3 regions of the Paenibacillus sp. RC21 genome follow, and region 3 is predicted to be linked to each of the others. Evidence: predicted binding sites of a transcription regulator. Region 3 holds the regulator's gene; each other region holds the start of a gene.

Region 1 (3,797 bases), on a different contig from region 3:
CATCACTGACGACAAAGCCGTCCATTCCCCATTCGTCCCTGACAATATCATTAACACCGTGGTACAACGTAGCAGGCGTTCCATTAATCAGGTTATAAGAGGTCATCATGGACTGGGCTTTGCCTTCCGTAAAAGGCTTCTCGAAGGCTTTCAGATAGTATTCACGAAGGTTTCGCGGGTCTATGCTGGAGGAATCACTTCCCCGGTCCACCTCGTTATTGTTTCCGAGGAAATGCTTTAATGTCGCAACCGCTTTCAAATATACCGGATGATCGCCCTGTATGCCTTTGACCAATTCCTTCGCCAGTTCTCCCGTCAAATACGGGTCTTCTCCATACGCTTCCTCATTACGCCCCCAGCGCGGATCACGCTCCATATCTACGGTTGGTGCCCATAACGTCAGTCCGTTTAGAGCCGGGTCACGGCGGTAGTACACACGCGCTTCATCCGAAATAACCGAGCCGACTTGTCGCATCAGTTCCGTATCCCACGTACAAGCCAACCCCACAGGCTGCGGAAATGAAGTCGCCTCTCCTAACCAGGCTATACCATGTGCTGCTTCCGTACCATGCTTGTATGCGGGGACTCCCAATCGTTCAATGGCAGGCTGATATTGCAGCATGGAATCAATCTTTTCCTCCAAGGTTAGCCGAGACACCAAATCCCGTACACGTTCGTCCAGATGAAGCTTCGGATTTTGAAAAAGATATTCTAGATCCGTTGTTTCATGACTCATATCCGTCATCTCCTTGTCTCCATTTAAAATATCATAAAAGGCCGTTATGAAAGCGTTTTAATATATCATAGCGAAAAAGGAGTACCCCGGCAACAATTGCTGTTGCTCACCATTTGGTGTCTTTCCTCAATCAATACCGAATAGACCAGTGTCGCCAATGGCGTGGATATCGGTGTTTGTTAGGACATGAGCTTATAATCACGAATTGTAGCTTCGTCCGCGCCTTCTACAGAACCATTCAGGAAGCTCTTAGCCAATGTACCTGGTTAGTAACAGTGTGTAAATTAAAAAAATTGTATATTTTCTTCAATAAATAAAGCAAAAAACAAAGCAAAAAATAATATTTTTTGGTATAATCAGGATATATAATCAAAGGAGGAAGGGTTTATGAAAAATACCGGAATGACACGGCCTCTGGATCAATTGGGGCGAATCGTGCTTCCCAAGGAAATGCGCACCACGATGGATATCAATATTGGTGATTCGCTCGAATTTTTCGTGAATGAAGAAGGATTTGTATTAAGGAAATATACAGGTGTATCCTGCAAATTTTGCGGCGCAGTTGATCATTTGACTTATTTTCGTGATAGCTTTATTTGCGCCGATTGCATTCAGGTATTAAAGACAGAGGAAAATGTACATCCCACCAGCACCGAAGCCATCCAGGCTCAAGAACATACCAAGCCGGTTCGTAACCATACAACCTGGCAGCCTAAACAATCCAGAGTCCAGCAAGGAGAAATGGTAAAAAAGCTCCGAAAGCTGATTCAGGAACATCCCAACCTGCCGCAAAAGGTATATGCCGAAATGCTCGATATCTCACAAGGCCGGGTGTCCCAACTGAAAAAGCTGCTTTAAATTATTCAGTAATTTATTACAAAACATACTCAGATCCAATGGATTGCCATCCTATTTGTTTTCCGTCAAATATTCGATCGTCAGGTGTAGAATAAGGAGCGTATTCGTTGATGTGTTCCTAACTTTCACCTGACTTTTTTGTGCGTTCTCCCCCTGTCGACGTGACAATAATCACATACTCTCTATCCATCCATATATACAATATATAGACCGAAACAATTGTTTAGTACACGATATCGTCAATATATTGTTTTTTGGAGAATAATATATATTTTACTATATGGAGGTTTTTGCAATGAAAGTGTTGGAGGAACATCAATTATACAGCATCGGCGAGCGGGTCATTGGGGCACAAGACTTGGACATGCTGCGGGAGAATGCAAATTTGAATGGAGAGTCGTTCAGTGGAAAAATGAGTAAGCTCGGCTCCGAGTACGCCAAATGGTATGCGCGACTACGTGTGCTTCCGCCTGAACTGACAGACGCTATCGACCACGGATATGTGTATGTTCACGATTTGGACCAATATGTGCTCGGGACTACGAACTGTATCTTTATACCTTTTGGTCGTTTGTTGCAAGATGGTTTTAATACAGGCAATGGCTCTGTGCGCACACCACAAACCATTATGTCTGCTATGGCACTGGTGGCTATTATATTTCAGTCTCAGCAAAACAGCCAATTTGGAGGTGTCTCTGCCAATAAAATAGACTGGGACCTTGCTCCTTTCGTGGCCCGGTCCTTCCGCAAGCATCTGCGAAAGGGACTCCGTCTGTTCGGAGAAGAAATAGAACCCACCCTGCCTGATGACGAATTACATATAGCCAGCAGCCTATTACAGGAGGTCTGCCCTCGTTCATACGCATTCGCACGTGAAGAAACGGAGACGGAGACCCGCCAGGCCGCTGAATCCCTTATTCATAACCTGAATACCATGAGCAGTCGGGCAGGCGGGCAAATTCCGTTCACATCACTGAATTACGGTATGTGTACTTCTGCTGAAGGGCGGCTTGTTACGCAATCATTGCTGGAGGCCACTATTCGTGGCCTGGGCAGCGGGGAAACCCCTATTTTCCCACAGCATATTTTCCAATGCAAAAAAGGAATTAATCAGGCCGAAGGCGATATCAACTATGACTTATTCATGCGGGCAGTAGAATGCTCCAGCAAACGTATGTATCCCAATTTTGTCAATGTGGATGCTACCTTCAACCTGCCCTATTACCGCGCAGATGATCCGGATACCATTATTGCGACGATGGGCTGCCGTACCCGCACCTTTGCTGACCGTTTCGGCAGAAACCGTCAAAGCGGCAAGGGTAATCTCTCATTCAATACGATTAATCTGGTGCGTCTTGGCATTGAGTACGGTATTTGCACAGGCAAGCGCAAGATACCTGACCGGGATGGCTTTGATACCAGATTGGAAGAGGTTATGCGCATTGCCGTGGACGGACTGATCCATCGCTACCATATACAGACCAGCCAGCCGGCAAAAGCCTCAGACTTTATGATGCGCGAAGGGGTATGGGAAGGCGGAGAAAAGCTGGAGCCGGATGAAAAAGTGGGCAACGTACTGAAGCACGGTACGCTGTCGGTCGGGTTTATCGGGTTAGCCGAATGCATGAAGGCACTGTATGGCAAGCACCACGGAGAGGATGACGCTGTATACCGTGAAGCACAGCGAATCATAGCTTCTATGCGTGTCTACTGCGACCGTATGAGTGAATTGCATGATCTTAACATTACACTATTCGCTACGCCTGCCGAGGGTCTATCCGGCAAGTTCACGTTGCTGGATCAGCGTGATTTTGGAATTATTCCCGAGGTAAATGATCGAGAATACTACACGAACTCTTTCCACATTCCTGTGTATTACACGCTCCCGGCTGCCCGTAAAATCAGCCTCGAAGCCCCATTTCATAATCTGTGCAACGCTGGTGCGATTTCGTACATCGAGTTGGATGGTAATGCGCGGAATAACCCGGAGGCGTTTCTTAAAATTGTACAATACGCGCTCCATCAGAACATTGGGTACTTCTCCATCAATCATCCGGTAGACCGCTGCACGGAATGCGGCTACGAGGGCATTATCGGGACAAGCTGTCCCGAATGCGGTGCTGATGAAGAACATACGCATTTTCAGCGCTTGCGCCGGGTAACCGGATATCTGACAGGTGATTATACCGTTCGCTTCAACGCC
Region 2 (3,797 bases), on a different contig from region 3:
TATCGATCCCAAGACGCGTAAAGCCATTCTCCACTACAAACGCCCGGAGGAACGGGAATATTTTCGCTGGCTGAATCATATGTACAACGAAGGACTGCTGGATAAGGATACTTTTGTGCAAAAAAGCGATCAATACAAGTCCAAAATCGCCGCAGGTCGTGTGATTGGACTCATCGATCAGGAGTGGAATTATCAGGATGCCGAAAACGCGCTCAAAGCGGCGGGCAAGGATGAATTTACCTACGCGCATTTCCCGGTTACGTTAAGCGAGAAATACGAGGATCATTCCCTCCAGCCGCTTGGCTTTGATGCTGCATACGGGATCGGAATTACGACCTCGTGCAAAAATCCCGTGCGTGCCATCAAATTTCTGGATTTTCTGGCCTCCGACGAAGGACAAATTTTGCGCAACTGGGGAATCGAAGGCCAGCATTACAAAGTAGAGAATGGCAAACGGGTTATTCCGCCCGATGTGCAGCAACGTAAAAACACCGATAATTCCGCTTTTACGAGAGAGTCGGGCATCGGTTTGTACTGGATATGGGGACCGCATTACGGTGACGGCATCAAGGACCCTTCCGGCAACTACTATACGACGAACTATCCCGAGATGATTACCGAAAATTACAGCCGGGCCGAAAAAAAATCCCTGCAAGCCTACAATGCTCGAACGTGGAAGGACCTGTTCCCGAACGAAAAGGATTTTCCAGTGAAAGAATGGGGCGCCGCCTACAACATGCCCGTTCCGACCAATACGAACTACAATGTCATTTATCAGAAGTCGCAGGACATTGTGCGCAAACGGATTCCCGAAGCTGTACTCGCCAAGCCCGATCAATTTGATGCTGTCTATGACCGCATGCTCCAGGAGCTGGATCAGGCAGGTGTGCCGAAGGCTGAAGAAACCTACACCGGACTGATCCAAAATCGGCTTAAGCTGTGGAACGCAGAAAAATAACGATCAAATAAGCTGAACTTAAAAGTTACTTACTGTGCCACTACGCAGTCGGATGGTGCTTCGCTTGTACAGCACCATTCCGCCTACTCCGTTTTGATGCTTATTTTTTCAAGTCAGCTTATAGTTCGAGTTTGGCTTATATGAATGAAAGCTTACAGGGGCTGACAGCCTGATGCTGTTCAGCCCTTTTACCTTGAACGTTCTGTTTCATTCCATATATACATGACACGATGATGACTGTCTGTTTCCCTGCACGTTCTGCGAAGATTCCGTCGTTTGCTCCGCAGCCTCATACTCACTTCGCAAAATGCCCATTTGAATGATGTCATAGTATTGGCCTTCTCTGAACAGCTTTTGCCGCAGCCGACCTTCCTCCTTGAAGCCGCAGGCCAGATAGCAGCGATATGCACGTTCATTATATGAATAGACCTCCAGCTCCAGCCGATTCAGATTCAGCGTATGAAATACAAATTTCTGTAATAGCCGGATCGCTTCATGTCCGTAGCCTTTGCCCAGGTTATCATCGCGCCCAATCACAATGCCGAGCGTGGCATGCCGATTCATCCAGTTGATTTTAAATAAATCCAGTTGTCCAATATAGTCCAGTGTGTCTTTATGCGCAATAACAAAGCCCTTGATCTCGGAGTTACCGTCGATCATCATCTGTACATAGGCTTCGCTATTCGTCTGAGAATGAGGATAAGTAAAAACATCGCTCAAACCGCGTGTAATATCCGGGTCATTGACCCATTTTCGTATTTCCGGTATATCCTCCTGACGATACTCCCTCAATACGATGCGTTCCCCAATCATATGCGGCATAGTACATCTTCCCTTCGGTTATGTAATGGTATCTTAATATAGCATCAAACGACCCTGAATCCATAAATCCATTTCCCATCATACGTATCCCCCCTACAGTAAAAGGTAGATTTACCACAGTACCTCCTATTGACAAATCGTACATCTTCATCCCTCAAAACTCCAGTACATTTGTAAAATTCGCACGAAAAAAAAAGTTATTCTGCTTATCCCGCCCCCCGCTTGGACTTGCCCCCAATCCTTGTGCCCAACCTTTTAAAAGTGATTGACCTCACCTATATATAGATATAAAATAGAAATCGTACTCTAAATATAGTGTGCAACGCGTATTTTACACATATATCTTTAAAATACAGATATGGAAGTACCGATATAAATAGGCGTTAAAATTTTGGCGAAGCACAGCCAGCAAGGGGTTGCGAATCTTTACAGGATTTCGAGCCTTGGACAGATGCTGTTTTGCCAAATGTCAAGGAGGATGAATACAATGCTGATTGCCTATGATTCCAAGACCGGCAATGTAAAAAGATTTATCGGGAAGCTCAAGCTTCCGGCGGTCCAAATCCAGGAGCAAATGACTATAGAGGAACCATACGTACTCATTACATATACAACGGGGTTTGGACAGATACCTGAGAGGGTATCTTCCTTTTTGCAAAAAAATGCTCAAAACCTCGTGGGTGTGGCTGCCAGCGGCAACCGTAACTGGGGCGAGAGCTTTGCCAAAAGCGCGGATTTGATCTCCGACCATTATAACGTGCCTGTCATCAGTAAATTTGAATTATCCGGAACGTTCGGCGATGTAGAGCGTTTCAAACAGGAGGTGAGCCGAGTTGCGGCATATTGAACTGAACAACATGTTGATGAAACGCGATACAGATGGCTTTTTCCAATTGGAAAAGGACCAAGAGGCTGTAGACGAATTTATGAAGGAAGTCGAAGAACGGAGCTTGAAGTTTGCGGATACAGCGGCTCAAGTGCTCTACATGATTGAGAATGATTATTACGAAAATTTCTATAGTAGCTATACAGCTGACGAAATTAAGGATATTTTCCATATCACTCATAGTTATAATTTTAAATTTCCTTCCTATATGGCAGCATCCAAGTTTTATACGGATTATGCAGTGAAGAGTAATGACCGTAAGGTTTATCTGGAGCACTATCCTGACCGGGTGGCGGTCGTCGCCCTGCATTTGGGACGCGGTAACGCCGATACGGCGCGCCTGTTGTCCCGCTCGATGATGGAGCAGCGTCTCCAGCCGGCTACGCCAACCTTCCTAAATGCAGGCAAAAGCCGTCGTGGAGAACTGGTGTCCTGCTTCCTGCTCGAAATGGACGACTCCCTCAACTCGATCAACTACGTGCTAAACACTTGCATGCAGTTGTCCAAAATCGGCGGCGGTGTCGCGGTCAACCTGTCGAAACTGCGGTCACGTGGCGAAGCGATTAAAGGTGTAGAAGGCGCGGCTAAAGGAATTATGCCTGTGCTGAAACTGATGGAGGACGGCTTCTCCTACGCGGATCAGATGGGTCAACGTAAAGGCTCCGGCGCTGCATACTACAACATTTTCGGTTGGGATGTACTGGAGTTCCTGGATAGTAAAAAAATCAATGCCGACGAAAGAGTACGCCTCAAGACACTCTCCATCGGACTGATTGTTCCGAACCGCTTTTATAAGCTGGCTCAGGATAATGAGCCGCTGCATGTATTCGCTCCTTACAGTGTGTACAAGGCCTACGGTACGCATCTGGACGATATGGATCTGGATGAAATGTACGATACACTGCTTGCTGACGACCGGGTGAAGAAAAAGGTTGCGATGAGCGCGCGTGACATGTTGACCAAAATTGCCATGATCCAGCTGGAATCCGGCTATCCATACATGATGAACAAAAGTAACGCTAATCAGGCACATGCTCTTAAAAACGTGGGTCAGGTTAAAATGTCAAACCTGTGCACAGAAATTTTCCAATTACAGGAAACCTCTGAAATTGCAGATTACGGTCAACAGGA
Region 3 (3,797 bases):
GGACCGTTCAGGCAGTATATCCGCTACGGAGGCGATTTGGTTAGGTATCGCCTTATCGGTAGATGCGTTCGGTGCAGGATTGGGAGCAGCTATGCTGGGCTTCCAGCCACTCGCTACCGCGCTGGCTATTGCATTATTCAGCGGGACATTTTTGATTGCAGGTATGAAAGCAGGTTTCTGTCTGTCGGCATTCCGATTTATGAAGGCGCTGGGTGTGTTACCGGCATTATTATTGATTATGATGGGCATATTGAAGCTGTTATGAGGTGAAAGAGCATGAATATCGGATTAACCGGAGGTATTGCTACCGGTAAAAGCACCGTGTCGGCTCTATTGGTCGTCAAGGGTGCGTTGCTGATCGACGCAGATGCTATTGCCCGGGAAGTGATGCTTCCGGGGCACCCGGTGCTGACGGCGGTCATACAGCATTTTGGACAAGCTGTGATGAACAGTGATGGGACTCTGCACCGCAAAAAGCTGAGCGAGATTGTATTTGGAGACCCTGTCCAGAGGCAGGCGCTTAACGATATTACACATCCTGCGATTCGTGAGGAAATGCGTATGCGTATGGAATCTTACGAGCAGGAACATCCGAACAAGCTTGTTTTAGCGGATATCCCGTTACTGTATGAGTCCGGGCTGGAGAGCTTGTACGATGAAATTATGGTGGTATACGTACCACGCGATGTGCAGCTCCGGCGTTTGATGCTCAGAGATGGATTGACCGAGGAACAAGCCGGACTTCGGTTATCCGCGCAAATGGATATTGAACAAAAAAGAAGCCTGGCCGATATCGTCATCGATAATAGTGGAACACAGGCTGAAACAAAACAGCAAATTGATCAATTCTGGCAGCGAAAGGGACTGGCATGAATATTTTGCGCAAAAAAAGAGTCCTGCTGACTTTGTTTGTTGGGTTTGTCTTGATTCTGTTTTTTAATTCAAACTGGATGTCGTGGTTCTATCCGATTCAATATAAGGATGAGATCCGGCAATACTCGCAGACGTATGAAGTGGACCCGTTTTTGGTGGCGTCCATTATCCGTGTTGAGACGAACTTTAAGACCAGCAAGCAGTCACACAAGGGTGCACTGGGACTCATGCAGATCATGCCCGATACGGCGAATTGGATTATGGACAGCGCTCAGATCCAAAAGGTTCCGCTGGATAGCGTCAAGCACGAGCCGGGCACCAACATTGAGCTGGGAACCTGGTATGTGCATAACCTGTCGGTGAAATTTAAGGATAATCCGGTAGCTATCGTTGCGGCTTACAACGCAGGCCCCGGTAAAGTGCAGGAGTGGCTGGATAAGGGGGTATGGGATGGGAAAGAACAATCCATCAAGCAAATCCCTTTTGGCGAGACACGACATTATGTACAGCGGGTTATTTACTACTACAGGCAATACACAAAAATTTATAATCAGTTTTAACGGATGACGAGGCTGCGTGTAAATATGTCATGACAGAATGAGCCTGGTGGCATTAAAATGAAAAAAGCGCAGGACAGGCTGTTTTTAGCAGCCCGTCCATACACTTTTTCTTGTTTCTTCTGCGTTATTACCGCGATTATTGGTATTGACCTGCCAATTGTTGTTCGGCGATCGTTACGAGGCGTTTTGTGATGTAGCCCCCGATCGAACCGTTCTCATAGGAAGTCATGTTACCTTGGTATCCATCTTGAGGAATGCTGATACCCAGCTCTTGAGCGATTTCATATTTCATTTGCTCCAGAGCGCCGGAGGCTTTGCTGACTACCAGGTTGTTGGAGTTGCCATTGTTTCCTTGTGCCATTGTTGTTCACCTCCTCGCGACGTGGTAAACATATTATGAACCGTTTTGACAAAATTATTACGAAAAAGTATAGGGAATTTATTGGAAAAAGGAAGTGGTGAATTTATGAAATGTCCTTACTGTGCCTACAATGGAACAAAGGTACTGGACTCTCGGCCTGCGAATGACAACAAGTCCATCCGCCGCCGCCGCGAATGCGAGCAATGTGCCAGGCGTTTTACCACCTTTGAAATGGTGGAGGAGACTCCACTGATGGTCATTAAAAAGGATGGCAGCCGTGAAGAATTCAGCCGTGATAAAATGCTGCGCGGTCTCATTCGGGCCTGCGAGAAGCGTCCTGTATCTGTCGAGCAACTGGATATGATCGTATCCCAGGTGGAAAACGCTATCCGCAACACAGCCGCTACTGAGGTGGACAGCCAGCAGATCGGCGAACTGGTCATGGAACAGCTCTATCCTGTTGATGAGGTTGCCTACGTGCGCTTTGCGTCCGTATATCGGCAGTTCAAAGATATCAACATGTTTATGAAGGAACTGAAAACACTTTTATCCAAAGATACAGCCAGCGACTAGATCGCTGACTGTATCTTGGTTGATGGTGGAAGGGTAATTATAATTTTTTTATTAAAGTATTGACACAGGGATGAAAATTTTATATGATATAGGAGTCGCTTGAAACGTTTTTAATTACATATAATGGGGCCTTAGCTCAGCTGGGAGTCCACGTACTACAGTTATACTACCATCAAAATTCGTAACTAAGCGTTATAAACAACATTATTAATAATGAATATTAAAGCACCTTCAGGAGTGAATAACTTGAAGGTGCTTTTTGGGTATTTGAAAGAAATTCCAGCTATATGATAAAATAAGTTAACACTGCAAAAGGAGAACAACTATTATGGGTAAACTTGAGGACATGGGTAAAAAGGGCATTTATTATGCATTGGTTATATTGACAATTGTTTTAGTTGTAAAACATCCCGTAGAAAGTACAAATTTTTTCATTGATGGAATGTATAATTCGATTAGATGGATACATACTCAAGGAATGGATTTTTATAATTTTATAATAAACTAAATCATCAAGTCACTGTCACATTTTACAATTGATTAGTCCTTTCCTCTATCTATCATCTTCACAATATAAAACATCAATTTTACCATCCAGTTGCCCCATATTGACGGTGACTGGATTTTTTGTATCCAAATGTCCCAACGTCTAAACGTTTATTACCTGTCGTGTTCTCAATATGGACTTTTTTTGTCCAAATTGGATTGTGCCTTGATATTGACGAGTGGGAAGCGGAGTATCGTCTTATTGCAGAAAACAGCGAACGCAGAGGAGAATCAGAAACCGATCCTGTTAAAAAAGGTCGTCAAGCTGCTTTTTTGAAGGAATATTGGGGAGTAAGAGACGGAAGTGCAGGAAAGAGAAGTTTAGATGGACAAAATGTCCATCTAAAAGATGTGGCAGAAACTATTGGGGAAAATGAAATCAACATTGGACAAAATTTTGCCCGAAGTAATGATGTTGTTTTCCAAAGAAAATAAAGTAATAGACTGAAAAATAAAGTGTTAGACTCGGGAAATAAAGTTGTAGACTGAGAAAATAAAATATTAGACTGGCGGCGCTTCATTAAGCTAACGGGCAGGTTAGTTGAAAATCAATCACGCTGAACCAAACCACAATTAGCGGCAGGTTTTTTGAAGAAAAGCTCGCAGGAGCCTGTATTTACAGCGACAACATCCAGAATTAGGCTGGATGTATTCCTTTCCGAAATTAGGAATGAAATTTTGGAGATCAAGTATTTTTAATGAAAAAGATACATTAGAAGATTGGTTCAAGGAAATGCCTCCTGAAAACCAAGAGGAGAAATTGCGTTTTCAGTTTTTTGAGACGGTGAGCATCTCTTCTTAATTGTTTCTTTGACACATTCGTAAAATTGATTAATTGTAAGGGCGTGGGCAACCACGTCTTTTTTGTTTTCTATTTATAGTAT

The links. The regulator NrdR, encoded in region 3, represses ribonucleotide reductase genes. The targets are predictions, from matches to a motif close to AACACNATATATNGTGTT.
Region 1: a site for NrdR is predicted at 1,790-1,807, ahead of ABIA61_RS14925 (anaerobic ribonucleoside triphosphate reductase). Genes of this name have one in related genera too.
Region 2: a site for NrdR is predicted at 2,083-2,100, ahead of nrdI (class Ib ribonucleoside-diphosphate reductase assembly flavoprotein NrdI). Genes of this name have one in related genera too.

What each region holds. Positions count from the first base shown of each region.
Region 1 is NZ_JBIYCS010000004.1:297,522-301,318, forward strand. Features, by position in the region: gene ABIA61_RS14910 (glycoside hydrolase family 3 C-terminal domain-containing protein) at 1-736, opposite strand, end outside; partial or broken gene ABIA61_RS14915 (DUF7916 family protein) at 872-1,002, opposite strand; gene ABIA61_RS14920 (AbrB/MazE/SpoVT family DNA-binding domain-containing protein) at 1,124-1,594, shown strand; gene ABIA61_RS14925 (anaerobic ribonucleoside triphosphate reductase) at 1,890-3,797, shown strand, end outside.
Region 2 is NZ_JBIYCS010000001.1:200,302-204,098, reverse strand. Features, by position in the region: gene ABIA61_RS01025 (ABC transporter substrate-binding protein) at 1-958, shown strand, start outside; gene ABIA61_RS01020 (GNAT family N-acetyltransferase) at 1,166-1,780, opposite strand; gene nrdI (class Ib ribonucleoside-diphosphate reductase assembly flavoprotein NrdI) at 2,268-2,627, shown strand; gene nrdE (class 1b ribonucleoside-diphosphate reductase subunit alpha) at 2,614-3,797, shown strand, end outside.
Region 3 is NZ_JBIYCS010000011.1:98,910-102,706, forward strand. Features, by position in the region: gene ytaF (sporulation membrane protein YtaF) at 1-265, shown strand, start outside; gene coaE (dephospho-CoA kinase) at 277-873, shown strand; gene ABIA61_RS24495 (lytic transglycosylase domain-containing protein) at 870-1,433, shown strand; gene ABIA61_RS24500 (alpha/beta-type small acid-soluble spore protein) at 1,570-1,794, opposite strand; gene nrdR (transcriptional regulator NrdR) at 1,900-2,367, shown strand; gene ABIA61_RS24510 (hypothetical protein) at 2,696-2,875, shown strand; gene ABIA61_RS24515 (hypothetical protein) at 3,037-3,348, shown strand.